Regions from separate parts of the Geobacillus sp. FSL W8-1251 genome, predicted to be linked through region 2. Evidence: a T-box and tRNA genes for the amino acid it is inferred to sense, from the RefSeq annotation. Region 2 holds a T-box; the other holds one or more tRNA genes.
What was found. The T-box of region 2 lies ahead of tyrS (tyrosine--tRNA ligase). A T-box ahead of a tRNA ligase gene usually reads a tRNA of that ligase, here a tRNA-Tyr.
Positions count from the first base shown of each region.

Region 1 (15,115 bases), 2.2 Mb from region 2:
ATGTAAAACTGGCGGTACGGGTTCGTTTTCGATGCGCTCGCCTGTTTGAACCATTCATGGTCGGTTGACGTGTGGTTGACGACCATATCCATGACGAGCTTCATCCCGCGCGCATGCACCTCATCGAGCAGGCGGTCAAAGTCAGCCATCGTCCCGTATGCATGATGGATGGCGAAATAATCGCTGATGTCATAGCCGTTGTCGCGCTGCGGCGACGCATAAATCGGCGTCAGCCAAATCACGTCAACGCCAAGTTCTTTCAAATAATCGAGCTTTTCGATGATTCCGGGTAAATCGCCGATGCCATCTCCGTTCGTATCCCGGAAGCTTTTCGGATAAATTTGATACACCACTGCTTTTTTCCACCATGGAGTTGTCGACATGTTGATTCACCTCGTCCATTCGCTTACACAATCCGTTAATCGCGGCGCGAAAAAGATAGAAAAAGATGGAGGATGAAAAACATACCATTGGCGTTGGCTTCCAATGGTATATGTCTGATTGATGATTTAGCACATTGTTTTTTTGTCTCAGTAAATCGATCGGTCAATGGGCAGCTTTGCGCACTTTGCCGAACAGAAAGGTGAGCACGAACGGCACGGCAATGGCAATCGCCATTCCGATAAAGAACGGCGTCCACTTTTGCGGCACGATCGACAAAAATCCCGGCAGGCCGCCGACGCCGATCGATGGTGCGATCACCTTATTGATCGTAATAAACATGCCGGCAATCGCCGCTCCGGTCATCGCTGCGATAAACGGGAAACGAAAGCGCAAGTTGACCCCGAACATCGCCGGTTCCGTGATGCCTAAATACGCGGAAACAGCCGACGTAAACGACAAACCGCGCAGCTTTTCGTCTTTGGCGACGAACATCATCGCTAATGCCGCAGAGCCCTGGGCGATGTTCGACATGACCAAAATCGGCCATAGGAACGTGCCGCCTGTGCTGGCGATCAGCTGCAAGTCAACCGGCAAGAACGTATGGTGCATCCCAGTGACGACAAGCGGCGCATAGAGCGCTCCGTACAACAAGCCGCCAATGGCCGGAACGTTGTCAAAAATCGCGACAAACAAATTCGTAATCGCGTTTCCGATCGCAAACGTGACTGGCCCGATGGCAATGAACGCCAAAAATCCTGTCACAAGCAGCGCAAGCGGAGCGACAAGCAACAGCTGGAATGCATCTGGAATGCGCTTGCGCAAAAACCGTTCAATTTTCGCCAACACGTACGAAGCAACCAACACCGGCAGCACTTGTCCTTGATAGCCGACTTTTTGCACCTCAAGGCCAAACAAATCCCAAACCGGAATTTTTCCTTCCTGTTTGGCCGCTCCCCAACCCCAAGCGTTCAGCAAATCCGGGTGGACGAGCATCAAGCCAAGGACAATCCCCAAGAGCGGGCTGCCGCCAAATTTCGTCACTGCCGACCAACCGATCAAGCCCGGCAGAAAGACGAATGCCGTATTGGCGATCAAGTTGATCATGTTCGCCAAATCGGCCCATTCTTGGTGCACGTCGACAAACGACTTGCCTTCGTAGAAAATGCCTGGTCCGGTAAGGACGTTGTTAATCCCCATCAACAAACCGGCCGTGACGATCGCCGGCAAAATCGGGATGAAAATGTCAGCCAGCGTCTTAATGGCGCGCTGCAGCGGATTGAGCTTCGCTTCGGCCGCATCTTTAATGTCCTGCTTTGTCGCCCGGCCGATGCCCGTCAGCTCGACAAGGTCGTTGTACACCTTGTCGACAAGTCCTTGGCCGATGACAACTTGGAACTGGCCATTGGCCGAAAACGAACCTTTGACGACATCGATGCGCTCGAGCGCCTCTTTATCGACTTTTCCTTCGTCCTTAAGCGCAAACCGAAGCCGGGTCACACAATGCGTGGCGGCAACGATGTTCTCCTTGCCGCCGATGGCTTCAACAATTTGCGCAGCTTCCTTTGTATAAGCCCCCATACGAAATTCCTCCCTTTCTTTCAACCCCCGATTGTGTTGAATCGCTGTCAGCAATCGGTTACAAAAAACTTGTATATACAACCTGACTTTATTCTATCCTGTATATACAAGTTCGTCAACGGTTTTTGGATCAAAAACGAGCAATTTCGACAAGAATTGTATATTTGTTTTCTAACTTTCACTTCTTTTGTTATGTTTTGTCAAGCGGCAGGAAAATCAACGACCGAGTAGGAAAATAAAACATAACGCAAATCAATGCCAAAAGACGAGAAAGGATGAGGAAATGCGATGAAAACCTATACACTCCGCGAAGCAGCGAAAAAAATCGGGACGACCGCCCGCGACTTGAAACAGTGGGAAAAGCAATTCACTCAATGGATCACCGTTCCCCGCACCAGCCAAGGGGCGCGCATTTATACCGACGAGCTGATCCATCGATTTCGTCAAATCCGTATGTTGCTCGAGGAAGGCCGCCATCCGCGCGAAATCGCGGATCTCATCACCCAGATGAACGGGCGGCCCGCCGATCCACCTGCTCCGGTGGAACCCGATGTGATGGAAGGGGAAATTATTGACGTGCCCCGTTTGTTGCGCCATGGGGCCCCGTACATAGCAGAACAGCTCGTCGCCCGCGTAAAAGACGAGCTCGTCGACGCCGTCAAGCGCGAGGCAGCCGACACCATCCAACAGGCGATGAGGGAGGTCAAAGGGCAACTCGACCACCTCGGCGAGCAGACGAGCGCTGCGGCGGAAACCGTGCGCCGCTCCCTTCAAGACTACCAAGAAGCGTGGCAGCAAAAAACCGAGCAGCTGCACGAACATTTGGAAACGGTCGTCGCCTTTTGCCACGAAGAAAAAGCGAGGCAAGAACAGGAGCGAAAACAGCTCGAACAGCGCATTATCGAGCGGGAAAAAGCTTTCCGGGAACTGGTGCTTTCCTTTCGGCAAACAGCAGCCAACACCAACGCCGGCCGCTCCCGGACGAACAAATGGTGGAAGTTTTGGTAATTCCCGAATGGAAAGGCCGCAATCGAAAAAGGGGCTCCATGAAAAGGAGCGCCCTTTTTCGTTCCCTATTTTGTTGATCAATCTCCAACATGGGCTTGGCGGCAAACAAACGCTGGTTTGAAAGCGCGGGGCTTTCGCCCGCGGTTTTCCGCCCTCAAACAACGCGCGCCGACCGGCAGGCACATCCGAACGGTCCGCCCTCATCCTTCTTCTCCTTTGCCAATCCCCTTCGCCGGTTCTTTCCAGACGTCCACCACTGCTCCCGCTTCATCCGTATCGATGACAAACGAGCCGGTGGCGTAGCGGTCCGACAAGCGAAGCGACGCAGTCTCCACCATCTCCGTCGCCCCTTTTTCCGTCCGCAGCCCGACCGTCCCCTCGCTCTCGCCGACCAAAATCGCTCCGGCCACGCAGTGCGGGTTTGATTTCACTTCGCGCACGATTCGCACACCCCGCTTGGCGCGCGAGGATGGCTCAAACTCGCCTAGCGCCATTTTTTTCACCGCCCCGCGCTGCGTCGCGACAACGAGAAAACCGCGGTCTTCAGGGCGAAGCGGGCAGGCGGCGGCGACAAAGTCTCCTTCTTTTAGTTGAATCCCTTTCACCCCGGCAGCGCGCACGCCGACCAGGCTGATTTCTTCTTCGGCAAACAAAAGTGCATAGCCATCATGCGTCGCCAGCCAAAGGAGGCCGCGGCCGTCCGTCGCATAGACGGCGGCGACCTCATCATCGTCTTTCACATGGACCGCAACAAGCGGGCGCGTGTAGCGCTGCACTTGGTATTGGGAAAGCTCGGTCCGTTTCACCATCCCTTGCCTCGTGACGAAGACGAGCTGTTCGTCCGTCTCAAACGAGGAAACAGGGACAGCGGCGATGAGCTCATCGTCGCGTTCCAGCGGAATCAAGCTTGAAATATGCTGGCCGACCTCTTTCCAGCGGATGTCCGGCAGCGTATGAACCGGGCAATACAAATAATAGCCGCGGCGGGTGAACAGCAAGAGCACATCGGTCGTATTCATCTCGAGCTGGGCGAGCAGACGGTCGGTCTCCTTCATGCCGATGTCCTGACCGTTCGATGCGCTGTACGAACGGTAGCTCGTTCGTTTCACGTATCCTTCCTTTGTCACGGTCACGATCACATCTTCAGCCGGAATGAGCGCTTCAACGTTCACTTTCAGCTCTTCGATCTCCTCTTCAATCGCCGTTCGCCGCTCGTCAGCATATTGCTTTTTCATGGCCTTCAATTCTTTTTTAATGACCGACAACAGCTTGTTCTCATCGGCCAACACCGCGCTCAGCTCGGCGATCGTTTTGTCGAGCTCTTCCGCTTCCTGCCGAAGCGCGGCGATATCGGTGTTTGTCAGCCGGTAAAGCTGAAGCGTCACGATCGCTTCCGCTTGCGCCTCGGTGAACCCGTAGCCCGCCATCAGCCGATCTTTCGCATCGCGCTTGTCACTCGACGCCCGAATCGTCGCGATCACCTCATCCAAAATCGAGAGCGCTTTGATCAACCCGTCGACAATATGCTTCCGCTCGTTCGCTTTTTTGAGCTCAAAATGCGAACGGTTCGTGACGACGTCCTTCCGGTGGGCGATGTAGGCATCCAACAGCTCCGGCAAGCTCATCAGCTTCGGCCGGCGTTCATGGATCGCCACCATGTTGAAGCTGTATGGCACTTGCAAATCGGTGTTTTTGTATAAATAGTTAAGGATCGCCTCGGCATCGGCGTCTTTTTTCAGCTCGATGACGATCGACAGCCCGTTCCGGTCCGTTTCATCGCGGACGTCAGCAATGCCGTCGAGCTTTTTGTCCAAACGAAGCTCGTCAATTTTTTTCACCAAATTCGCCTTGTTCACTTCATACGGCAACTCCGTGATGACAATCTGCTTTTTCCCGCCTCTCGCCTGCTCGATGGCGGCTTTGGCGCGGATGATGATTTTCCCGCGGCCGGTCTCATACGCCTTGCGGATGCCGTCTTTCCCCTGGATGATGCCGCCGGTCGGAAAATCAGGGCCGGGAAGGACGGTCATCAGCTCCTCAACCGTGCAATCCGGCCGGTCAATCCGCATCAGGACAGCATCGATCACCTCGCCGAGCGCATGCGGCGGAATGTCGGTCGCATAGCCGGCCGAAATCCCGGTCGAGCCATTCACCAACAAGTTCGGAAACATCGCCGGCAAGACGGTCGGCTCCTCCGTCGTATCGTCAAAGTTCGGCACAAACGCGACCGTTTGCTTGTCAATGTCGCGCAATAACTCAGCGGCGATCGCCGACAAGCGCGCTTCCGTGTAGCGCATCGCCGCCGGCGGGTCGCCGTCGAGGCTGCCGTTGTTGCCATGCATTTCAATCAGCACGTTGCGCAGCTTCCACTCTTGGCTCATCCGCACCATCGCTTCGTACACTGACGAGTCGCCATGCGGATGAAAATTGCCGATCACGTTCCCAACCGTTTTCGCCGCCTTACGAAACGGTTTATCGGCCGTGTTGCCATCGATGTACATCGCATACAAAATGCGGCGCTGCACGGGCTTCAGCCCGTCGCGCGCATCGGGCAGCGCCCGGTCTTGGATGATGTATTTGCTGTAGCGGCCGAAGCGGTCGCCAAGCACGTCTTCTAACGGCAATTCCAACAATCGCTCTGCCATCATACCTCTCCTTTCCTACAAGACATCGGCGCAATCATGGCGGCGTCTTTTCGCACCGCCATCAGCCGATCCACCCTGGCTCTTCCTCAAGCCCAAAGGCAACATGCGTTTCAATCCATTTGCGGCGCGGCTCGACTTTATCGCCCATCAGTGTCGTCACCCGCCGCTCGGCGCGAGCCGCATCTTCAATGCGCACGCGGATCAACGTGCGCGTTTCCGGATTCATCGTCGTTTCCCACAATTGATCGGCGTTCATTTCGCCAAGCCCTTTGTAGCGCTGAATCGTATAGCCGCGGCCCATTCGTTTCGTGATTTCCCGCAATTGCTCATCCGTCCATGCGTATTCGATGACTTCCTTTTTGCCGCTTTTTTTGCTGATTTTATAAAGCGGCGGCAAGGCGATGTACACTTTTCCCGCTTCAATGAGCGGACGCATGTAGCGGTAAAAAAACGTCAAAAGCAGCACTTGAATATGGGCGCCGTCCGTGTCGGCGTCGGTCATAATGATCACTTTGTCGTAGTTGACATCATCGAGCGAAAAATCAGCGCCGACGCCGCCGCCGATGGCGTGGATGATCGTATTGATTTCCTCGTTTTTCAAAATATCGCCAAGCTTCGCCTTTTCCGTGTTGATGACTTTCCCGCGCAGCGGAAGGACCGCCTGGAAGCGGCGGTCGCGCCCTTGTTTCGCCGAACCGCCCGCCGAATCGCCTTCGACCAAATACAGCTCGTTTTTTTGCGGATTGCGCCCTTGCGCCGGCGTCAGCTTGCCGCTTAAGAGCGCCTCTTTCCCTTTCCGCTTTTTGCCGCTTCTCGCCTCTTCGCGCGCTTTACGGGCCGCTTCACGCGCCTGATAGGCCCGGATCGCTTTCTTAATGAGCATCGCGCTTACGTCCGGGTTTTCTTGCAGAAAGTACATGAGCTGCTCGGACACCACCGCATCGACGGCCGAACGCGCTTCGCTCGTTCCGAGCTTTCCTTTCGTCTGCCCTTCAAACTGAAGCAAGTGCTCTGGGATGCGCACCGAAACGACCGCGGACAATCCTTCGCGAATATCGGTTCCTTCCAAATTTTTATCTTTTTCCTTGAGCAAACCGACACGGCGGGCGTATTCGTTAAAAACGCGCGTCATCGCCGTTTTCGCACCCGCCTCATGCGTGCCGCCGTCTTTTGTGCGCACGTTGTTGACAAACGACAGCACGTTTTCCGAATAACCGTCATGAAACTGGAACGCAAACTCGACTTCAATGCCGTTTTGCTCGCCAGCAAAATACACAACCGGGTGGAGCACATCTTTCTCCTCATTCAAATAGGCCACAAACGCTTCAATCCCGTTTTCGTAATGGAACACCTCCCGCATGCCGGTCCGTTCGTCAACGAGTTCGATTTTCAACCCTTTCAGCAAAAACGCCGATTCGCGTAGCCGTTCACTCAATGTTTCATAATCGAAGACCGTCGTGCTGAAAATCGTTGGGTCCGGCTTAAATTGAATGATGGTTCCGGTTTTGTTCGTTGTGCCGATTTTCTCTAGCGTCGTCACCGGTTTGCCTCCATGCTCAAACCGCTGCCGGTACATGAAGCCGTCGCGATGAATCGTGACGACCAGCCATTCTGATAAGGCGTTGACAACCGACGCCCCGACTCCGTGCAGGCCGCCGCTCGTTTTATAGCCGCCCTGGCCGAACTTGCCCCCGGCATGGAGCACCGTCAAAATGACTTCCGGCGTCGGCTTGCCAAGCTTATGCATCCCGACCGGCATGCCGCGCCCTTCATCAAGGACGGTGATGCTGTTGTCTTTATGTATTTGCACCAAAATGTAATTTCCATATCCGGCCAACGCTTCATCGACCGAGTTGTCGACGATTTCATAAACAAGATGATGCAACCCGCGGCTGTCGGTGCTGCCGATGTACATCCCCGGCCGCTTCCTCACCGCCTCAAGCCCTTCTAACACTTGAATGGCATCTTCGTTATAGTCATGTATCGCTTGCTTTGCCACAAGCCCACCCCTTTCTGCCAAAACAAGAACATCTGTTTCTGTTTTATTGTATCATAAAATGACCAGCTGTCCATTGTCTTTTGACACCGCTTGACAAAATCGGACAACGGCGCCTGAAAAACGAAAGGACCATCTTAGAGAAGATGGCCGTTTCGTCAATGGCGCGCTTTGCCTGTTACGGGCGTTTCGTGAGCGCGTGTTCTACTTTAATGCAGCGATCCATAATCACCGTATAGCCTTTTTCCTTTAAAAACGCGTATGCTTCTTCATTGATGACGCCAAGTTGCGCCCAAAATACGTCCGCATCGATTTGCACAAACTCGCGGGCGAGCTCCGGTAAATGTTCGGAACGGCGAAACACATCGACGATATCGACATGTCCTTCGATATCCGTCAGTTTGTCGACCGCTGGAATGCCTTCCCATTCCTCGATCATCGGATTAACCGGAATGATTTCGTATCCGGCGTCTTTCATCGCCTTCGCCACCATATACGACTCGCGCTCGGGATTGTTGGACAAGCCGACAACGGCAATCCGCTTCGCCTTGCGCAAAATGTCGCCGATTTCTTCCCGGCTTGGGTTGACAATGGGCATCGGGTTTCCTCCTTCCCTCTTTGGTTTTGCAGTACTTGTTTCGCGATCGAGAAAGAAAAATCCTTCTATGAGACAGAAAATGGTTTAGCCCTTTTTAACATTGTGCAACAAACGCTAAAACTTTCCCGAACGAAAAATCGAGTAAAGCAGCCAACCAAAAAGAAAAGCGGACACACCTAATCCGATTTCAACAGCAGGAATTTTCCATAGCAGCATCGACTGCCGTCCGAACGATGAAGCGATCATCATGCCAGCCATGACGATGCTCCACGAAAGAAGAACGATGCTAATGGACAGTCGGTTCGTAATCTGATCGAGCTTCTTTAGCAGCGTTTCCAAATCAGGCGCCGTGATTTCCAATCGAAGCTTGCCATGCCGCATCATTTTCGTCCATTCCTTTACGCTGTCCGGCAAGCGAAGCAGCCATTCACCGTAGTCGAAAATCCGTTTCCACGCCGTTTCCGCCACCCGGTCAGGCCGAAGACGCTCTTTCATCAGCTTTCTCCCAAACGGTTCGGCCACATCCATGATGCGAAACTGCGGGTCAAGCGTCTCCACGACCCCTTCGACCGTCAACAGCGCTTTCCCTAACAGCGTCAAATCGCTTGGGATGCGAATGCCATGGCGAAATGCCACCGAAAGCAAATCCTCGACGGCTTCCCCAAGACTGATCTCACCGAGCGGGACGCGGTAGTATTTCTCCCGCAACTCGTCAATATCATCGCGCAATTTTCCTTCATCGACTCCGTCAGGAACAATTCCTAAACCGTAAATCGCACCCAACACCCCATCCGTGTTTTGCCGCATTAAGGCGATGATGAGTGAAGAAAGATGATGTTTGACATGAGGTCGAAGGCGGCCCATCAAGCCAAAGTCAATGAAGGAAAGCGTTCCATCGTCAAGAACAAATACATTGCCAGGATGAGGGTCGCCATGAAAAAATCCATGCTCAAACATTTGTTGAAAGGTTGCTTCAGCCAAACGCTCGGCGATCGTTTTTAAGGAGTGGCCGTTCGCTTTCAACCGCTCGATCTCCCCGAGTTTGATCCCTTCGACATATTCCATCGTGAGCACTGTTTTCGTCGTATAATCCCAAAACACCTTCGGGACATACACCGACGAATCGCCGGCAAACTGCCGTGCAAACCGTTCCGCATGGCGCGCCTCGACTGTATAATCCAGCTCCTGCCGTAATGAACGCGCCAGTTCATCGACAATCTCAGACAATTGGTAAGTTGCCGCCCAATCGAGACGGCGTTCCGCCAGCACGGCCAAATCTTGCAAAATTTCCAGATCCGTCTCCACCCGCGCAGCGATGTGCGGGCGCTGCACTTTCACCGCCACGGCCTGTCCGGAAGGAAGAACCGCCCGGTGCACTTGTCCAAGCGAAGCGGCAGCGAGCGGCATTTCCTCAAATGAACGAAAGAGTGTTTCCAGCGAACTTCCAAACTCCGCTTCGACAATCCGGCGGACATCGGCAAACGGAAACGGCGGAACTTGGTCTTGCAGCTTTTCGAGCTCACTGATGATCGGAGCGGGAATCAAATCCGGCCGTGTGCTAGCAATTTGCCCGAGCTTCACGAACGTCGGGCCGAGCTCCTCGAGCACAAGGCGGAGCCGCTCCCCAACCGTTTTTCCTTCCTTTTTCCCTTGCTCCGCTCTCCATCGCGGCGGCAACGCAAGAAACGACGAAAAGCCGAGCTCATCGACGATCATCCCGAATCCGTGCCGAAGCAAGGAGGCGGCGATTTCGTGGTACCTTCCGATATGGCGCACCCGTTTTCCGATCATCGAGACATCTCTCCTAAGGCGGTAAAAAGCGAGCGGACAGGCCGCATCGGTTTACTGCCCGCTTTGTTCCTTTTCTTCAAGACGGCGGATTCGCTCCTCGAGCTGCCGCACGTCTTCTTTCGTCGCCAAGTCGAGTTTATCGATCACCTGCTTGATTTGCTCGCGTACAAGCCGCTGTACTTCCGCTTTCCGCGCTTCGGTTTGCTGCTTCCATTGATCGATCACTTCCTTCGATTCATCAAGCGACAACTCTCCTTTTTTGACCAACTCATCGATCAATTTTTCCGCTTGTTCTTTGCTGGCGATCGCAAGCCCAAGCCCGAACGCCAATCCTTTTTTCAAAATGCTCATCCTGTTTTCCTCCTTTCCTTCTTTCCCCTGAATCCGTGACAGCAGCTCATCAAAAGCACCGGAAAACGTAATCATATCAAGGGTTTAGCCCAGTTTCGGATGTTCACTTATTGAGTGAAAAGCAAAAAGTGTGATATTTGTTGATTTATCAAGCTTTCTCAGCAGTTTGAACGCGTTTTTATCACGGATTCAGGTTTCCTTTATAGTACCATTATTTGGCGGGGCATGTCGAGCAAGCGGCCAAAGAGGAAAATGCGGAAGGTGTTTTCCGTTCGAACCTAGCGTTGCATATCCCACTTCTCGATAAGGAATCCTATCGATGGGCTATCCATTCGTGCAAGGAGGGAGTTCCCATGGCAGAGGAACAACTGCACTACGGAGAAGACTATCGTTTCATACCTGCGACGTCAGCAGCGAGCGGCCTCGGAGTCAGCGTGCTGCCCGATTTGTACTACCATACGATCCAAATCGTGAACATTTGCCTTGTCGGCCGCCCGGACGACCGCGCGTTTGTATTAGTCGACGCTGGCATGCCGGGATCAGCCGATGACATTGTTTCAGTCGTGGAAGACCGCTTTGGCAGCGGCAGTCGCCCGCAAGCCATTGTTTTAACCCACGGCCATTTTGACCACGTTGGAGCGATTGTTGAGCTTGTCAAGCATTGGAATGTCCCGGTGTATGCCCATCCGGCTGAACTGCCGTATTTGACTGGAAAGGCGAGCTATCCTGAACCTGACGCTTCCGTCGAGGGCGGCTTCATCGCCAAAATATCACCGTTTTTCCCAAATGAACCGATTCAACTGGGCGATCGCGTTCATCCGCTGCCAGAGAACGGCACCGTTCCGCACTTGCCGGAGTTCCGCTGGATCCACACACCGGGGCACACGCCAGGCCACATTTCGTTATTTCGGCCGCGCGACGCCGCTTTAATCGCCGGCGACGCGTTCGTCACCGTCCGCCAAGATTCACTGTATAAAGTGTTGACCCAACAAATCGAAATCAGCGGCCCACCGCGCTATTATACCATCGATTGGCGCGCCGCCCGCGAGTCGGTGCGCAAGTTAGCCGCACTCTTTCCGTCAGTCGCCATCACCGGACACGGTGCTCCTGTCGCCGGCAAAGAGTTGCGTGAAGGGTTGACAAAACTCGCCCGTAATTTTGACCGTATCGCTACCCCTGATTATGGGAAGTACGTCCATTAGGCAAACGGACTATCGTTCCGTGAACGGCTTCTAGTTTTGTTTGAAGCGGAAGTTTCTCTGCTAAAACCACTTTCAAGTAAAAACCAAGGGAGGGTGTCTGAACGGGGGCACCCTTTCGTTGACATGTGAAAGTTAGAGGATTCTCCATGGAGATGGTAGAGCACATTATGCCTTTAGCGACAACGCAAAAAAGACGACAAGAATCATTCTTGTCGTCCATCATAAGTGATGGGCCTAAGTGGACTTGAACCACCGACCTCACGCTTATCAGGCGTGCGCTCTAACCAGCTGAGCTATAGGCCCGCTTATAAGAAATAAAAATGGAGGGGGACGGATTCGAACCGCCGAACCCAAAGGGAGCGGATTTACAGTCCGCCGCGTTTAGCCACTTCGCTACCCCTCCGTAATCGTGATGCCGACTGCAGGACTCGAACCCGCAACCTACTGATTACGATTCAGTTGCTCTACCAATTGAGCTAAGTCGGCATAAAATAAATGCAAGAAGGTGGCTTATTGTTGTGATCTGTGCCTCTTCCTCTACAAGCTGTTTCGAGGAAGCAGGATGCGTCGAGGCAACTCGAAGCCGACTCGACGAAGCAGCTGCTCGTCTCTACCAATTGAGCTAAGTCGGCATGATAGAAGTAGACCGTGACTCCTTGGCTTCTGTTGTGTCCCTTCCTCTCCCAGCCAATTCGAAGACGCTGGATGCGTCGGGACAACTCGAAGCAAATTCGACGATGCAGATGCTCGTCTCTACCAATTGATCTAAGTCAATATTTATGGCGGAGGAGGAGGGATTCGAACCCCCGCGGGCTGTGACACCCCTATCGGTTTTCGAAACCGACCCCTTCAGCCAGACTTGGGTACTCCTCCATAACTGTTTGGAGCGATGCGGTCGAGAGGACTTGAACCTCCACGGGGTTGCCCCCACTAGGCCCTCAACCTAGCGCGTCTGCCATTCCGCCACGACCGCATACAATGGAGCGTAGGGGATTTGAACCCCTGACCTCTTCGCTGCCAGCGAAGCGTTCTCCCCCTGAACTAACGCCCCATGATGGTGGAGTATACTGGGATCGAACCAGTGACCCCCACGCTGTCAACGTGGTGCTCTCCCGCTGAGCTAATACTCCACGTTCTTTGCCTAGCAGCGACCTACTCTTGCAGGGGCGCTGGCCCCAACTACCATCGGCGCTGGAGGGCTTAACTTCCGTGTTCGGGATGGGAACGGGTGTTTCCCCTCCGCTATCACCACTAGGCAATGGCGACAAGTATTATTATAAGGGAATTGAGCTTATTGTCAAGGACTTTTTTTCATTCCTTCAAAACTAGATAACCGTTTCGGGAAGAAGCCGGGGCGCCTCCGCTTTTCTAGGTTAAGCCCTCGATCGATTAGTATCCGTCAGCTCCACGTGTCGCCACGCTTCCACCTCGGACCTATCGACCTCGTCATCTTCGAGGGATCTTACCCGCCTGACGCGGTGGGAAATCTCATCTTGAGGGGGGCTTCACGCTTAGATGCTTTCAGCGCTTATCCCGTCCGCACATAGCTACCCAGCGGTGCCCCTGGCGGGACAACTGGTACACCAGCGGTGCGTCCATCCCGGTCCTCTCGTACTAAGGACAGCTCCTCTCAAATTTCCTGCGCCCGCGACGGATAGGGACCGAACTGTCTCACGACGTTCTGAACCCAGCTCGCGTACCGCTTTAATGGGCGAACAGCCCAACCCTTGGGACCGACTACAGCCCCAGGATGCGATGAGCCGACATCGAGGTGCCAAACCTCCCCGTCGATGTGGACTCTTGGGGGAGATCAGCCTGTTATCCCCGGGGTAGCTTTTATCCGTTGAGCGATGGCCCTTCCATGCGGAACCACCGGATCACTAAGCCCGACTTTCGTCCCTGCTCGACCTGTCCGTCTCGCAGTCAAGCTCCCTTGTGCCTTTGCACTCTCCGAATGATTTCCAACCATTCTGAGGGAACCTTTGGGCGCCTCCGTTACCTTTTGGGAGGCGACCGCCCCAGTCAAACTGCCCGCCTGACACTGTCTCCCACCCCGATCAGGGGTGCGGGTTAGAATTTCAATACCGCCAGGGTGGTATCCCACCGGCGCCTCCACCGAAGCTGGCGCTCCGGCTTCCCAGGCTCCCACCTATCCTGTACAAGCGATACCAAAATTCCATATCAGGCTGCAGTAAAGCTCCACGGGGTCTTTCCGTCCTGTCGCGGGTAACCTGCATCTTCACAGGTAGTATAATTTCACCGGGTCTCTCGTTGAGACAGCGCCCAAGTCGTTACACCTTTCGTGCGGGTCGGAACTTACCCGACAAGGAATTTCGCTACCTTAGGACCGTTATAGTTACGGCCGCCGTTTACTGGGGCTTCGGTTCGCACCTTCGCTTCCGCTAAGCGCTCCCCTTAACCTTCCAGCACCGGGCAGGTGTCAGCCCCTATACGTCGCCTTTCGGCTTCGCAGAGACCTGTGTTTTTGATAAACAGTCGCTTGGGCCTTTTCACTGCGGCTCGTTCGGGCTCTTCACCCAAACGAGCACCCCTTCTCCCGAAGTTACGGGGTCATTTTGCCGAGTTCCTTAACGAGAGTTCTCCCGCGCGCCTTAGGATTCTCTCCTCGCCTACCTGTGTCGGTTTGCGGTACGGGCACCTCTTCCCTCGCTAGAGGCTTTTCTTGGCAGTGTGAAATCGGGGACTTCCGGATGACTCCGTCGCCATCACCGCTTGGCCTTACAATCCGCGGATTTGCCTACGGATCAGCCTTGCGGCTTGGACAGGCTCTTCCAGCCGCCTGCTCGCCCTATCCTCCTGCGTCCCCCCATCGCTCAAACGGGAAGGAGGTGGTACAGGAATCTCAACCTGTTGTCCATCACCTACGCCTTTCGGCCTCGGCTTAGGTCCCGACTAACCCTGAGCGGACGAACCTTCCTCAGGAACCCTTAGGCTTTCGGCGCAGAGGATTCTCACCTCTGTTTTCGCTACTCATACCGGCATTCTCACTTCTAAGCGCTCCACCAGTCCTTCCGGTCTGGCTTCAACGCCCTTAGAACGCTCCCCTACCGATGACCAACGGTCATCCCGCAGCTTCGGCGGCACGTTTAGCCCCGGTACATTTTCGGCGCAGAGTCACTCGACCAGTGAGCTATTACGCACTCTTTAAATGGTGGCTGCTTCTAAGCCAACATCCTGGTTGTCTTTGCAACTCCACATCCTTTTCCACTGAACGTGCACTTTGGGGCCTTAGCTGGCGATCTGGGCTGTTTCCCTCTCGACCACGGATCTTATCACTCGCAGTCTGACTCCCGGGCATAAGTCGTTGGCATTCGGAGTTTGACTGGGTTCGGTAACCCGATGAGGGCCCCTAGCCCAATCAGTGCTCTACCTCCAACACTCTCCATCCCGAGGCTAGCCCTAAAGCTATTTCGGGGAGAACCAGCTATCTCCAAGTTCGATTGGCATTTCACCCCTACCCACACCTCATCCCCGCACTTTTCAACGTGCGTGGGTTCGGGCCTCCAGCCGGTGTTACCCGGCCTTCACCCTGGACATGGGT
Region 1 covers NZ_JBBOUF010000001.1:75,426-90,540, reverse strand. The annotation lists gene treC (alpha,alpha-phosphotrehalase) at 1-383, opposite strand, end outside; gene treP (PTS system trehalose-specific EIIBC component) at 547-1,962, opposite strand; gene NSS88_RS00435 (MerR family transcriptional regulator) at 2,251-2,970, shown strand; gene parC (DNA topoisomerase IV subunit A) at 3,171-5,615, opposite strand; gene parE (DNA topoisomerase IV subunit B) at 5,677-7,614, opposite strand; gene NSS88_RS00420 (CoA-binding protein) at 7,790-8,209, opposite strand; gene NSS88_RS00415 (ABC1 kinase family protein) at 8,324-10,000, opposite strand; gene NSS88_RS00410 (phasin family protein) at 10,052-10,351, opposite strand; gene NSS88_RS00405 (MBL fold metallo-hydrolase) at 10,705-11,553, shown strand; tRNA gene NSS88_RS00400 (tRNA-Ile) at 11,783-11,856, opposite strand; tRNA gene NSS88_RS00395 (tRNA-Tyr) at 11,875-11,956, opposite strand; tRNA gene NSS88_RS00390 (tRNA-Thr) at 11,967-12,039, opposite strand; tRNA gene NSS88_RS00385 (tRNA-Ser) at 12,334-12,426, opposite strand; tRNA gene NSS88_RS00380 (tRNA-Leu) at 12,444-12,526, opposite strand; tRNA gene NSS88_RS00375 (tRNA-Ala) at 12,533-12,604, opposite strand; tRNA gene NSS88_RS00370 (tRNA-Val) at 12,609-12,683, opposite strand; rRNA gene rrf (5S ribosomal RNA) at 12,693-12,809, opposite strand; rRNA gene NSS88_RS00360 (23S ribosomal RNA) at 12,923-15,115, opposite strand, start outside.
Region 1: it encodes a tRNA-Tyr, which carries the amino acid that the T-box ahead of tyrS (tyrosine--tRNA ligase) is inferred to sense. The anticodon was not compared.

Region 2 (15,115 bases):
ACTCTGCCTTGAGCCGTATCCGCCGGGCGGCGTGATCGCCGAGGCGCGGCGGCGGGGCATCCCAATCGTCTACGGATCCGACGCCCATCGCGCCGCCGACTTGCACCAAGGACGGGAGAGGATGGACCGCGAGGCGCTTTCGGTTGACAACCGCCCGCAGCCGTCATAAAATAGGCGAATCAGCCATTTCCCTGCTTGCATCCTGCTGGATGTTGAGGCCAGAGTCCTGCTCCAACCATGATGAAAAAGGAGGCTAGTTCTATGTTTCGTCCCATGGCTTACAACGGAACACGCGAAGAAAATTACGCGCTCGTCATCGAACAGCTGAAATCGCTCATTTCCGGGGAACCCAACTTCATCGCCAACTTGGCGAACGCAGCCGCCTTGCTCAACCAGTTTTTCACCGACATCAATTGGGTCGGTTTTTACCTCGCAGACGGCGAGGAGCTTGTGCTTGGCCCGTTCCAAGGCTTGCCGGCATGCGTGCGCATTCCGTTCGGCAAAGGAGTGTGCGGCACGGCGGCCGCCAAACGGCGGACGGTGGTCGTTCCAGACGTTCACCAATTCCCGGGCCATATCGCCTGCGATGCGGCGTCTCAATCGGAAATCGTCGTGCCACTCATCAAAGACGACCGCGTCATCGGCGTTCTTGACATCGACAGCCCGGTGAAAAACCGCTTCGATGACATCGACCGCCGCTACTTGGAGCAGTTTGCCAGCGTGCTCATTTCCGCCTGACGAAAAAAGCGCACCAAGCGCGAAGAAGGAATCCGCTTGCTCGGATTCCTTTTTTTTACACCTTATACAAATGACCGTCATCGTGCACAAAAATGCAGTTTTTTCCTGTCTCTTTTGCCATATAAAGCGCGGCGTCGGCTCGTTTGAACAGCTGTTTTGCATCCTCGCAGCCTTGGCGCTCCCACCATGACACACCGCACGAAACGGTCACCGTCGGAATCGTTTGTTCTCTGACTTTTTCTGTGATGCGGCGGGCAATCGAAATGGCGTCAGACAGCGGCACTTTCGGCAAATACACCGCCAGCTCTTCCCCGCCCCAACGCGCCGCCACATCGCCATCGCGAATGTTGGCGCACACCGTCTCAGCCACTTGGACGAGCACCCTATCGCCCGTTTGATGGCCGTACACATCGTTGATTTGCTTAAAGTTGTCAATGTCAAACAAAATGAGCGCCCCGGATGCATCGGATCCCATGGATGTTTGGATCACCTCGTCCAAGTAACGGCGCGTATGCAGCTTTGTCAAATAATCAGTGACTACTATCTTCTCGAGCTCTTCGCGCAGCATCGCGTTCATAAACGCCAGCGTTGAATGTTGAACGAGGGATTCCAAGAGCTTAAACATCTCAAACGTAAATCGGTATGGCTCGCTGGCGAGCGCAATGCACAGTCCCTTCGTTTCCTTGTTTTGCTGCATCGGCGCCGCCATGATGGAACGAAACGAACCGAAAGCGGACACGCATACATCACCGGCAAATAAAATGTCATTTCCGCTTTGGCGCCGCTTTTCCACCCATTCGATATAGGGCTCGGACCGATGGTCGAAAAAAAACGGCGTGCTGCCTGGCAAAAGCTCCCGCTTGCCGTCGGCAAACAAGAAAAAACCGACTTCATCCGCGCCGAACGATTGTTGGATTTGCGATACCATGTACTCAATGGCTTCATGAAGCCGCGGCCGGGCGTTCAATTGGCGCATTGTGTCGTTGATCAGCTGCAAATCGGCGACAAGCCGGCGCGACTGTTCATACAACTTGGCGTTCTCAAGCGCACTTCCAGCCGTGCTCGCCAGCAGCGAAATAAAATGAATCTCTCGTTTTGGAAATGGCGCAGCGTATGGGGCGATCATTTCAATCACCCCATACACCGCCTGCACCCCTTTAATCGGGGCGTACAGCACCGAGCGCGGCGGCGCCTCCATCTCCTCGCATTGCACTTGTCCAGTCAAAAACGCCCGCAACGCCGCCGTCTGTTTTTCCCTTTCATCCAATACAAGCGTTTTAATCGGCAAATTTCCGCGCAGATGGTTGTCATGCGACAACAGAAGGTGGTAGGTGAATGATGGATAGACGTTTTGCAGCGTGCGGATAATTTCTTCAAGCACAACATCGATATGCATCGAGGAATGAATTTTTGCGGCAAAGTGATGCAGCTGTCCATACCGTTTCTCTTCGCCCTCTCCTTGCAGCACCGCGCTAAGTTTCCGAAACAATCGCGCCAAATCCGTCCGGATCTCCCACAACAACCGCTCGTCAAAACCGCCATCTTTTCGATACACGAGCTCGACCATCGCCGGTGTCTCATCGGAAAGCATGAAAAAGAGCCGGGCCGCCATATGCGGCCCACCGGCATCGACAACAGCGACTTTCCGCTCTCCATCAGCCGCGATCGGCCTAGCGTCCGGCGTCCCAACCGCGGCCGCTTCCGGATAAAAGGCAGCCCGCACCGGGTCGTACAAATAAAAAACGGCTTGCTCGAGCGCCAGCTCTTCTTTTAGCAGCGCGAGCAACTCGCCCGCCGCCGCCGAAAACGGCCTATCGTCCTGAAACGCTAAAAACCAGTGGAAAAATTTTTGTTTAAATGATTCATACCGCTTCATTTCTTCCTTGTTCATCGCCTTTTCCACCCAAACCGGCATCATCATTCCAAATAAGAGAATGGGATGACAATTTTTCTAAAAATTGCATTTTTTATTATATCATACAAATAGAGAAGAAGGGAAACAAAATGTTGACTTTGAGTCAGTCAAGACTTTGTGGAGAACATTTTTTCGGTTCACTACGGGTGTTGCCAATCACTAGTTAGCGAACCATTTTCAGGAATTCATTCGTAAGCGCTTTCGGACTCTCATCCCTCATCTTGAGGCGATGATACGATATTCCATTTTTTTACATCCAACCACCATCCCGGAGCGCCGACAACGCTTGATGGATCGGCGTCCCGGATGACCGCTGCAGACACGGTAGATTCTGACGCACCACATCTGCCCACAACCGTCCTGCCTTCCGTTTGGCCTGTTCAACCCGCTTGGACTTCGTCGAGGCCGAGGCTGCCGTTCGGGTCTCTTCTTCCTCCACCAACTGCCCATTTCTCCGCCAAATCCCGTCGATTCGGGCTGCCATCGCCCTCAGAAACGCCCGAAGCCCTTGGTCTTTCCAGCTGCGGCGGGATTTCACCCGATGCGCAAACCGGCTCATCACGCTCTCGGCGTGGCCCATCGGACGCATGCCGGTCGTCTCCACCCCTTGCTCCGACAGCCACTCCCGATAGTCCCGGATGCATCCCGGCATCGACTCGATCCGGCGGATCATGGCAGCCATCTGCTTCTCTTTCGCTTCGTCCTCCAACGTGCCGACCGCGCTGTTCAGCTCCACGAGAAGCCCCTCTTCGTCTTGTTTCGCCAGCTTCTTCCGCACCTCCTGCCAACGCGGATGGCCGGACAGACACTGACGCAGCTCCCGCGCCACATGAAATCGATCCAGCTGAAAGCACGCCCGCTTCCCAAAATACTCCCGGCAGGCCGTGATCCACGACGCCGCGTCGCCGTTGATGATCAACAGGTCCCGGCACGGATCATAGGCATATTCGTTCATCAGCCACTCCTCAAACCGTTCCCACACGTCTCCCTCCCCTTCATGGAGGTAGTGGCGCCGGTTCACGAACTCGAGCTGCGAACCGTTTCGTTTCCATCCCTCGTGAACCGCCAGGATTTTCTCTTCTTTCGCCCGTTTCCCTTTCCCCTGGCGGGAAATAAACAGTCCATCCGCCTCCACAAACAGCACCCGGCCGTGCCGTTGGGAAACAGGGCGGTGCAGCGAGACAGGGGCCTCCAGCACCAGTTGGCGAATCGCCTCGTGGCTCATGACCGCATACCCCACGATCGACTCCAACGTACGGGCCGCTTTGCGGTAGGAAGAGCACTCTACGGCCAACTCGACCGCCGTTTCCTCGAGGCAAGGACTGATCGATCGGGCCCCATCAAAGCCTAATTCGGCATCCAGCAAGAAGGTATAGTTCCCCGTTTGCCGGTCATAGTAGTAGTTCCGTCGAAACGTCACTTCTCCAAACAGCGTTTGGATCGTAGTCGGCCGTTTGTCTTTCAGCTGATACCGGCGCTTGTCCCGCGCTTCCGCCAGTTGTTGATCAATCTCCTCCAAAAGGGCCGCCAACAAGACAGCGAACACCTTTTGAAGAGTTCTGACTAATTGTTCCTCCAGCTCTTTTAATAAAGGCCATTCTGTGGTAAGATGTTTCATGGACTCTTTCCCTCCTGTTTTCGGTTGATGTTGACAATCACCATCATAGCAGGGAGAGAGTCCTTTTTGCATGACATTTGCTTTTTTCTACCGCGCTTCGCTTGGTGGCCCCGACGAGCGTCGCGAACAAAAGTTCGCAACCCTCGTCGGGGATCATTTCGGAATGTCACCCACAAATATTTTACTCACACGTTGACTTTATCCTCTAAAAATCATATAATAGCCTTTGTGTAAAATATAGCAGCCTTTGTGCCCACTTTTATGGTTCATTTTGTTCCTCGACCCGCCGAGGTGCATCGTGTAACTCTTAGCTGCGAGAGCGAGGATGCATGAAAACAAAATGGCCATAATTGTTGGCGCACATCTGCTTTTATTTTACGGGAATAAAAGCGTAAGGAGGAGCAACGAATGGCTCGTTATACTGGCCCAATGTGGAAAATTTCCCGCCGCCTTGGCATCTCGTTGAGCGGCACGGGGAAAGAATTGCAAAAACGTCCGTATCCGCCTGGCCAACACGGTCCGGGGCAACGGCGGAAATTGTCGGAATATGGCTTGCAGCTGCAAGAAAAACAAAAGCTGCGCCATATGTACGGCGTGAACGAACGCCAATTCCGCAAAACGTTTGAAGAAGCAGGCAAAATGCCGGGCAAACACGGCGAAAACTTCATGATTTTGTTAGAATCGCGCCTAGACAACCTCGTCTATCGCTTAGGGTTGGCCCGCACGCGCCGTCAAGCCCGCCAGCTCGTGACGCACGGCCACATTTTGGTCGACGGCAGCCGCGTCAACATCCCGTCGTACCGCGTCAAACCGGGACAAACGATCGCCGTTCGCGAAAAATCGCGCAACTTGCAAGTGATTAAAGAAGCGCTCGAAGCGAACAACTACATTCCAGATTACTTGTCGTTTGATCCGGAAAAAATGGAAGGGACGTACACCCGCTTGCCGGAGCGTTCCGAACTGCCGGCGGAAATCAACGAAGCGCTCATCGTCGAGTTCTACTCGCGTTAAGGCGCAAAAAAGATCCGAAATGCATCAGCATTTCGGATCTTTTTTCTTAGGCGTAGCGAATCAAATAATACTTTTTCTTCCCGCGGCGGATGACCGTAAACCGCCCCTCAAGGCGGTGTTCAGCCGTTAATATGGCTCCGACGTCTTGAAGGCGCTCGCCGTTGACGTAAATGGCGCCGTTTTGGATGTCTTCGCGCGCTTGTCGCTTCGATGGCGAAATGCCGGCAGAAACGAGCAGCTCGACAAGCGGAACGTCGCCTCCTTCATGAACGAATGACGGTACATCTTTGAACCCTTGCTCAATTTCCGCCGCTGTCAAATTGGCAATGTCGCCGCTAAAGAGCGCTTCAGAAATGCGAATCGCTTGCCTGAGCGCCTCTTCGCCGTGCACGAGCTTTGTCACTTCCTCAGCAAGCGTCTTTTGGGCCGCCCGCTTCTCTGGGGCCTCACGAAGCTCTTGTTCAAGCGCTTCGATTTCCTCTTTCGACAGGAACGTAAAATACTTCAAGTAACGGATCACATCGCGGTCATCGGTGTTGATCCAAAACTGGTAAAACTCGTACGGCGACGTTTTCTCTTTGTCGAGCCAAATCGTGCCGCTTTCCGTTTTCCCGAATTTCGTGCCGTCCGCTTTCGTCACAAGCGGGATCGTCAAGCCAAACGCCCGCGCCTCGCCTTTCGTTTTGCGAATAAGCTCAAGCCCTGCCGTGATGTTGCCCCATTGGTCGCTCCCGCCGATTTGCAGGCGGCATCCTTCCGTCTCGTACAGGCGGAGAAAATCGTATGCCTGCAGCATCATATAGCTGAACTCGGTAAATGAAATGCCCGTCTCGATGCGCGATTGAACCGACTCTTTCGCCATCATGTAGTTGACGCTGAAATGCTTGCCGACGTCGCGCAAAAACGTAATGACATCCAGCGGCCCGATCCAGTCGTAGTTGTTTTTGATTTTCGCCGGATTGCCGTCCGCTTCAAAATCTAAAAAGCGGCCGAGCTGTTCTTTAATACGCGCGCTCCATGCCTCGACGGTTTCTTTGGCATTGAGCGTGCGCTCGCTTTTTTTCCCGCTCGGGTCGCCGATCAACCCCGTCGCTCCGCCGACTAGAGCGATCGGCCGGTGCCCCGCCTGCTGGAAGCGGCGCATCGTCAAAATGGTGGCCAAGTGGCCGATATGCAAACTGTCCGCCGTCGGGTCAAACCCGCAGTAGAGCGTCACCCGCTCCTCATTTAACAGTTTGCGCAACCCGTCTTCATCCGTCGTTTGGTTGACGAGCCCGCGCCATTGCAATTCCGCAAGCAAATCCATGTCCTTCACCTCTTTATAAATGTCATGCAAAAGAAAACACCCGCCCGTGATGAAGGGGCGAGTGTTCGTCGCGGTACCACCCTACTTAGAAAGCATGGTGCTTTCTCACTCATTTGGATAACGGCGCCGGCCGGCGGATGGCTACTAGGTGCCAAAAACGTTCGCCATCGCTGCTCAGGGAGGTAATTCACGCCTGCCTGTGGACTGGCTCGCACCGTCCGCCAGCTCTCTGCACCAGGGAGGCAGCCGCTACTTGTTCCCATCATCGCTTTCTCATATGAAATATATACATTATTATTACCATAGCGATGCGCTCGCTGTCAACCCTAACGCTTTTCGCACAAACGGCGAAAAATCAGCAAAATTCCACAATGTTATACGACGATCGACAAAAAGATTTATGAACAAATGCAGCGCATCGCCGCCCGCTACCCGTATTACGGAAGCGACAATGTGTATTACACCAAAGACAAGAAAACAGGAAAAATGACCTCCATCGCCAACCGGTCGAAGTCAGGGCGATGCTCATCGAAAACAAAACGGGAAAAATCATCAGCTTCGTCGGCGGCCTCGATTATGGGCGCGAGCAGTTGAACCACGCCACCCAGGCGCACCGGTCCAACGGGTCAACGATGAAACCGCTCTTAGTATACACGCCGGCGATGGAGATGGGCGTCATCCAGCCGGCGACGATCATTCCCGACTTGTCGCTTTCGATCGGTTCGTATACACCGAAAAACGCGGACGGAAAAACGCACGGGCTCGTCACGGTGCGCTATGTCTTGCAGCAATCGTTCAACATCCCGGCTGTTCGGACGTATATGAGAATTCGATCCCGCCATCCGATCGACTATTTGCATAAAATCGCGCCAGCCGTCGCCATTTTTATTTATATCGGAAGCGGCGGCGCAAAACTACGGCCTTGGCACCGAGGATACACCGATTTTCCCCAACATGCACGAATCGAGCGCTCTTTTGGTCGGCAGCACCCTCACCGCCGTCGACGCGGTTCTTTCCGGAGCGGCCGGGCATGCGCTCAACCTTGGAGGCGGTCTGCACCACGGCTTCCGCGGCAAAGCGTCCGGCTTTTGCGTCTACAACGACAGCGCGGTCGCCATTCAATACATCCGGGAGAAATACGGACTGCGCGTGTTGTACGTCGACACGGACGCCCACCATGGAGACGGAGTGCAATGGGCGTTTTACGACGATCCGAACGTTTGCACGTTTTCCATTCATGAAACGGGGCGCTATTTGTTCCCAGGGACCGGAAATGTCAACGAGCGCGGCTTAGGCGCAGGCTACGGCTATTCGTTCAACATTCCCGTTGATGCGTTCACGGAAGACGAATCATGGATCGCCGCCTATACGACCGCGCTTCGGGAAATCACCGACTTTTTCCGCCCGGATGTCATCGTGACGCAAAACGGCGTCGACGCCCACTATTACGATCCGCTCACCCATTTGTCGGTGACGATGAAAACGTACCGCGCCATTCCGAAGCTCGCGCACGAAATCGCACATGAATATTGCGGCGGACGCTGGATCGCCGTCGTCGTCGGCGGCTATGACATCTGGCGCGTCGTGCCGCGGGCATGGGCGCTCCTTTGGCTCGAGATGACAGGACAAGCCGATGTGTCCGGCCCGCTGCCAGATGAGCGGCGCGAACGTTAGCAACCGCTTTCACCCTTCGCGCTTCCGCTTGAGTGGGACGACCCGGATGACTTGTATCCCCCGATTCCGCGCAAAGCAGAGATCAGCGAAAAAAATGCCCAGACGGTGGAAAAAGCGTTGTATTTCATCCGCAGCCAGCGGCCGGCACGGTGACCGGCCGGCCGAACCGCCCTCCAAATTCAGAAACAATAGGCGAAGGGGGCTGCTTTTTATGGGCGCCATCGAGCCGGTTCGTGCCTGTTGGCGGCGCATGGGAAACGCAAACGAGAGCGCCTCGGCAGGCGCGTTCAGAGGAAACGCGAAAAAGGCTGATCCGAAAACGCGGAGCGTTTTCGGATCAGCCTCGCTCCTATTTCGTCGATTCCCGCACTTCAAGCCGGTGCGGCAAGACGACGATATGGTTGTCAACTTTCTCCTTGTTCATGTACTTCGTCAGTAACCGCATCGCTACCGCTCCGATGTCGTACATCGGCTGCACGACGGTCGTCAGCCGCGGCCGCACCATCGTCGCAAGCCTTGTGTTGTCAAAACCGACAACTTCCACCTCTTCCGGCACGCGCACGTGATAGTCTTGGGCGCTGTGGATGATGCCGAGCGCCATTTCGTCCGTGCCGGCAAACACCGCCGTCGGTCGTTCGGCAAGCTCCGCGATTTTCTCATACGCTTCCAAGCCGGAGTCGTATGAATTGTCGCCCTCAACGACCAGCTCTTCGTCATATGGCACCCCGCGCTCTTCCAACGCGCGCCGGTAGCCAGCCAACTTCCGCTGGTTGATCGGATCGTCGGTCGGACCGGTCACATACGCCACACGGCGGTTTCCTTTTTCCAGCAAATACGTCACCGCTTCAAACGCCGCCTGCTCATAATCGATGTTAACCGATGGAATCTCCTCCGGCCCGACCGTCGCCGCCAGCACGATCGGCACCGATGATTTTTGAAATTCGGCGACGTGCTCTTCGGTGATGGTCCCGCCCATAAACAACAGGCCGTCCACTTGCTTGGCGAGCAACGTGTTGAGCAAATGCAGCTCTTTTTCTTTGTTTTGGTCGGAGTTGCTTAAAATAATGTTGTATTTGTACATCGTTGCAATGTCTTCGATGCCGCGCGCCAGTTCGGCGAAGAAAATGTTCGAAATATCCGGGATGATCACCCCGACCGTCGTCGTTTTTTTGCTCGCCAACCCCCGCGCCACTGCATTCGGGCGGTAGCCGAGCCGCTCGATCGCTTCCAACACTTTTTTTCGTGTCGACGGCTTGACGTTCGGGTTGCCGTTCACGACACGCGAAACAGTCGCCATCGAGACGTTCGCCTCCCGCGCCACATCATAAATCGTTACGGTCATTCCTTTCACTCCTTTTCACTCAACCGGTCAAATTCCGAATGTATGTACAACTATCATACGATACATTATCGCCAACTCGCAACGAAATCGCAACCATTTTTGCCGGTTTGTTCACAAACCGTTCACCGATAGTTTTCCCGAAACCACGCCATTGCATGAAAAGGAAGCCCGCCGTTTCCCCGTGTTTTTGTGCTGGGCGCCAACGGCCATCAGCGCAAACAGGAATCCGCCAGACAGCGCGATTCGGTTGCCCTATCATGCCGCCAACCCAACCGGCCTCCATTTCCCGCCTCGACCACAGCCTGCTTCGCACTGCCCCAAAAACAAAAGACGCCCCAACACAATGGGACGTCTTCTTTCGCCGACACACCGCCCTTTGCCCTTTACGCTTGGACGAACTGGCGCTGGAAGGCGCGCACTTCTTCCATAAACTCGTTGAATTGGGCGATGTCCATTTGCTGGGCGGAATCGGACAAGGCGACGGCCGGGTCCGGATGCACTTCGGCCATGACGCCGTCGGCGCCGATCGCCAAGGCCGCTTTGGCGCACGGGATGAGCAGATCGCGCCGCCCCGTTGAGTGGGTGACATCGACGAACACCGGCAAGTGCGTTTCTTTCTTCAAAATCGGCACAGCCGAAATGTCGAGCGTGTTGCGCGTCGCCCGCTCGTACGTACGTATGCCGCGCTCGCACAAAATGATCTGCCCGTTTCCTTGCGACATGATGTACTCAGCGGCGTTGATGAATTCTTCGATCGTCGCCGCCAAGCCGCGCTTCAGCAAAATCGGCTTATTCACTTGGCCGGCTGCCTTAAGCAGCTCAAAGTTTTGCATGTTGCGGGCGCCGATTTGGATGACGTCAATATAGTCCAAGGCGATTTCAATGTCCGCCGGCGTGACGATTTCACTGATGACCGCCAAATCAAACTCATCGGCGATCCGTTTCAAAATTTTCAGTCCTTCCACGCCGAGCCCTTGGAAATCGTACGGCGACGTGCGCGGTTTGTACGCACCGCCGCGCAGCATCTTGATGCCTTGTTTTTTCACCGCTTCGGCGACCGTAGCCACTTGCTCGTAGCTTTCCACCGCACACGGGCCCATGACAAAATATTGTTTGCCGTCGCCGATCCGCTCTCCTTTCACCTCGACGATCGTGTTTTCTGGATGCTTTTTCCGCGAGACAAGCAGCGCTTTCCGATGGTCATCTTCTTGCAATTCGAGCGCCGCTTTGAAAATTTCCTTGAAAATGTGCTGCAGCGTCGACGTTTCGAACGGACCGTCGTTATGCTCGGAAATGAGGTCGAGCATTTTCCGCTCGCGCACCGGGTCGTAGCGGTGCGTTCCTTGCGCTTCTTTGATCTTGCCGATTTCTTGAACGAGCCGCCCCCGTTCGTTGATCAGCTTCAACAATTGCAGGTTAATCTCATCGACCCTTGCCCGCAGCTCCTCCAACCGTTCGTTGCTCATGCTTCTCTCATCCTTTCGCCCATTTTCATGCATCGTTTCCGCCCCATAGCGGCCGCCGGCCGGCTGCGTTCGGGGCGCTTCCCCGTTTTGAAGATCGAAGTTTTGTAATTAGTCTTTATTATAATCGATGACTTATCGGTTGTCACGAAAAAAATGCTTTTTTGATTAAACGCTTTTAAGTGGTAAAGTTTAAAAGGAGAACAAACCGCCTGTCGCGCGGACAGGCGGCTAGGCGGTGGCTATGTTCGTTCTCAGCGCATCGTACGTAATAGCCCAATGGGACGCGTGCCAGACGACTTTGCCGTTTTCAAACAAAAGCGCCTGCGGCGATTCGTGCTTAACGCCGGTCGTCTCGGCGATGTAGTTCGAGAGCAGCCGCGCTTCTTGAACGTACAGGCAATATACCGCGAGCTCCGGGTGATCGGCGGCGAACTTTTCACATTCGCCGAACGCCGCTCGGCTGATCGGGCATGTTAGGCTATGTTTGACGAACAAAAAGCGGTTCGTTTCCTTCTTGACGCGTTCAAACTGTTCGACGGTTTCCAGTTTCTCCATTCCCACGTTCTGCTCACTCCATTCCGCTTCGGTGTCCCATCGTTTGCTCGGCGTCATCGAGCGCCGCTTCCGCTTCCTCAAACAGCTTTTGCAGCGTCTCGCGGTCGGCCGGCTCAGCGGATGGCGGAATCGGGATCGTCGCTTTTTCAGCACCGGTCTTTGCCTCTTCGCCTTCGGACGGGGCCTCAGCTGTTTTCAGCGGGATGAACTCGGCGATTTCCTTCGTTTTCTCTTTCGCTGTTTCCAACCATTCCGCCGCCGTCGTTTTCACCGGCTCCCACGTTTCGCTGCTGCTCCATTCCGCGAGCCATTGCCGTCCTTTCTCACTTGTTAAAAACATGGCCGCCGCCGCGCCGGCGATGCCGCCGACAAGCGTCCCAAGCAAAAATCCGCCGTTATTTTTCGCCATTTTGCATTCCCTCCTGTTCACGCAATCGTTCCCTTTCCCTCCATTTTTCCCTTAGATCGAGCAAAACATTTGCCCATCGCAACGTTTTGCGCCATTTTTTCCGCCCGCCGCCCGCTCGAGCCGACAGCGCCGCGGCTGTCTGCTGAAGGGCGCGGTTGAACGAGCGGACGGCGTCGCCGACTTCACTGACGGCTTCGACGGCGCTATTCAGCTTTTCCACCTTCTTTTGCACATCGCCGGCGATGTCGTTCGCCGTATGCAAAAGCTCGGTGACTTCGCGGGCCACCGCTTGCACTTGCTCCTCCGTATGGCCCACCGCCGCCGTCAGCCGGCGCAGCGTTTCCTGCAGGACGACGAGCGTCCTCGCGATGTACACGACAAGCAGCAAAAACGCCGCCGCCGCCACCGCAGCGCTCGCGTACAAAAGCCACTCCACTTCGTTTCCCTCCTTGCCGTCCGGACCGCCTCATCCCGTTTGTACCCGTTTGCCTCCGCCTTTAAACGTTCACCGCCGTCTCATTCGATTCCTGCCGCCCAACGAAAAACGGGCTGTTTTGGTCACAGCCCGCTTCCCGGCCGGCCGCTACGCGGACAGAACGGCCTGTTCGTACGCCCGTTGAAATTTTTGAATATCGCCGGCTCCCATAAACACCAACACTGCATCCGGATGCTGCTTCAACACTGCGACGTTGTCTTCTTCAAGCAGCTGCGAGCGCGGAATTTGCGCCTGCAAATCGCGGATGGACAGCTTGCCCTCGCGTTCGCGCGCCGAGCCGAAAATATCGCATAAATAGACGTGGTCGGCCTGCTTTAAACTTTCGGCAAACTCGCGCAAAAACGTCTGCGTTCGCGTATACGTGTGCGGCTGGAAAATGGCGACGACCTCGCGTCCCGGATATTTTTGCCTTGCCGCCTCCAATGTGGCGGTAACTTCGCGCGGATGATGCGCATAATCGTCAATCAACACCTGGCGCCCGACCGTTTTTTCGCTGAAGCGGCGTTTCACCCCTTGGAACGTCTGCAGCCGGGCGGCGATCGTGCCGGCGTCAATGCCTTCATAGTGGCAAAGGGCGATGACCGCGAGCGCATTCAGCACGTTATGGGTGCCAAAGCGCGGGATGGAAAAAGAGGCAAAAAACGTGTTGCGCACGAACACGTCAAACGCCGTCCCTTCGGGCGTCTTGACAATATTGCGCGCCTGAAAATCGTTTTCGTCGCTAAGCCCGTAAAACAAAATCGGCACTTTCGCCTGGAGATTCGGCAAATACGGATCATCCCCGCAGGCGACAATCGCCTTGTTCACTTGTTCCGCCATTTGTTGGAAGGCGGAAAAGACGTCGTCAATATTGGCAAAATAGTCGGGGTGGTCGAAGTCAATGTTCGTCATGATTGCATAATCGGGAAAATAGGACAAAAAATGCCGGCGGTACTCGCACGCCTCAAACACAAAGTATTTGCTCCCCGGCTCCCCTCTTCCCGTTCCGTCCCCAATTAAATATGACGTAGGGTGCGCCCCTTGCATCACGTGAGCGAGCAAGCCCGTCGTCGTCGTCTTTCCATGTGAGCCGGTCACCGCGATGCTTGTGAATTTCCCCGCCAGCTCGCCCAAAAAGCGGTGGTATCGAATGACAGGGACGCCGAGTTGACGGGCCGCTTCGATTTCCTCATGCGTATCGGAAAAGGCGTTGCCGGCAATGACCGTATAACCTGGGCGGATATTGTCTTTGGAAAAAGGCAAAACCGGGATGCCCCGTTCCTCGAGCGCCTTTTGCGTAAAAAACCACTTTTCTACATCCGACCCTTGCACTGTATAACCGAGATCATGAAGCACTTGTGCAAGCGCGCTCATTCCCGTGCCTTTGATGCCAACAAAATGGTAAACTGTCATCGCTAAGCCCTCCAGCCATCTTCTCTCTGTAGAACAGTATATGATATTCGTCTAGTTTTGCCATTTGCTTCATGCCGCCGCGCCGGCGGTTTCATTTCCCCATTATAGCACGGCCGGCGGCAAAACACTACCGCCCGGAAGCAACGCCGTTGGCAGAGCGCCCTCCGTGCTCCCCGCGCCAGCGCGCCCACTCTTCCTCGCTCATCAGCACATCGCGCGGTTTGCTGCCGCGCGCTTCCGAGATGAGCCCATGATGCTCCATCATCTCGATGAGCCGGGCGGCGCGGTTGTAGCCGATGCGGAAATGACGCTGCAAACTTGACGTTGACGCCCCTCCCTGGGCGATGACAAACCGGCATGCTTCGTCAAACAGCTCGTCGTCTTCCTCGCCGAACGCCGCCGCTTGCCGGAACTCGTCCGGACTGAACATGTACGAAGGGGCTTGCTGCGCTTTCACGTGGGCGGTGACCCGCTCAATTTCTTCATCAGAAATGAAGCAGCCTTGCAACCGCACCGGCTTGGCTGACCCGTTTTCCAAAAAAAGCATATCGCCGCGCCCAAGCAGCCGCTCGGCGCCGTTCACATCCAAAATCGTGCGCGAGTCGACTTGGGAAGAAACAGAAAAGGCGATGCGCGTCGGAATGTTCGCCTTGATCAAGCCGGTGATGACGTCAACCGACGGCCGTTGCGTGGCGATCAACAAGTGAATGCCGCACGCCCGCGCCTTTTGCGCCAAGCGGCAAATCGATTCCTCGACATCGGCCGGGGCGGCCATCATCAAATCAGCCAGTTCGTCGATGACGATGACGATGTACGGCAACGGCGCCTCACTTCCCCCGCTTGCACGCAGACGGTCATTGTATTTTTCAAGATCGCGCACGCCGGCATGGACAAACAGCTCGTACCGCCGCTCCATTTCGCCGACCGCCCACTTGAGCGCCCCGGCGGCTGCTTTTGCTTCGGTGATGACCGGGCTGAGCAAATGCGGCAAGCCGTTGTACGGGGCAAGCTCCACCATTTTTGGATCAATCAGCAGCCACTTCACCTCATGCGGGGCGGCTTTGTACAACATGCTGACAAGCATAGCGTTCATGCAGACGCTTTTGCCTGACCCGGTCGCCCCGGCAATGAGACCATGGGGCATGTTGCGGATATCGGTCACGACCGGCGCGCCGCTGATGTCAAGCCCAAGG
Region 2 covers NZ_JBBOUF010000001.1:2,293,514-2,308,628, reverse strand. The annotation lists gene hisJ (histidinol-phosphatase HisJ) at 1-169, shown strand, start outside; gene NSS88_RS12180 (GAF domain-containing protein) at 262-738, shown strand; gene NSS88_RS12175 (sensor domain-containing diguanylate cyclase) at 794-2,629, opposite strand; gene NSS88_RS12170 (ISLre2-like element ISGsp3 family transposase) at 2,904-4,271, opposite strand; gene rpsD (30S ribosomal protein S4) at 4,680-5,282, shown strand; gene tyrS (tyrosine--tRNA ligase) at 5,329-6,588, opposite strand; T-box leader at 6,639-6,863, opposite strand; partial or broken gene NSS88_RS12155 (penicillin-binding transpeptidase domain-containing protein) at 6,964-7,454, shown strand; partial or broken gene NSS88_RS12150 (acetoin utilization protein AcuC) at 7,480-8,415, shown strand; gene ccpA (catabolite control protein A) at 8,612-9,604, opposite strand; gene NSS88_RS12140 (bifunctional 3-deoxy-7-phosphoheptulonate synthase/chorismate mutase) at 9,988-11,070, opposite strand; gene ytxJ (bacillithiol system redox-active protein YtxJ) at 11,299-11,631, opposite strand; gene NSS88_RS12130 (hypothetical protein) at 11,639-12,034, opposite strand; gene NSS88_RS12125 (DUF948 domain-containing protein) at 12,021-12,470, opposite strand; gene murC (UDP-N-acetylmuramate--L-alanine ligase) at 12,618-13,922, opposite strand; gene NSS88_RS12115 (DNA translocase FtsK) at 14,050-15,115, opposite strand, start outside.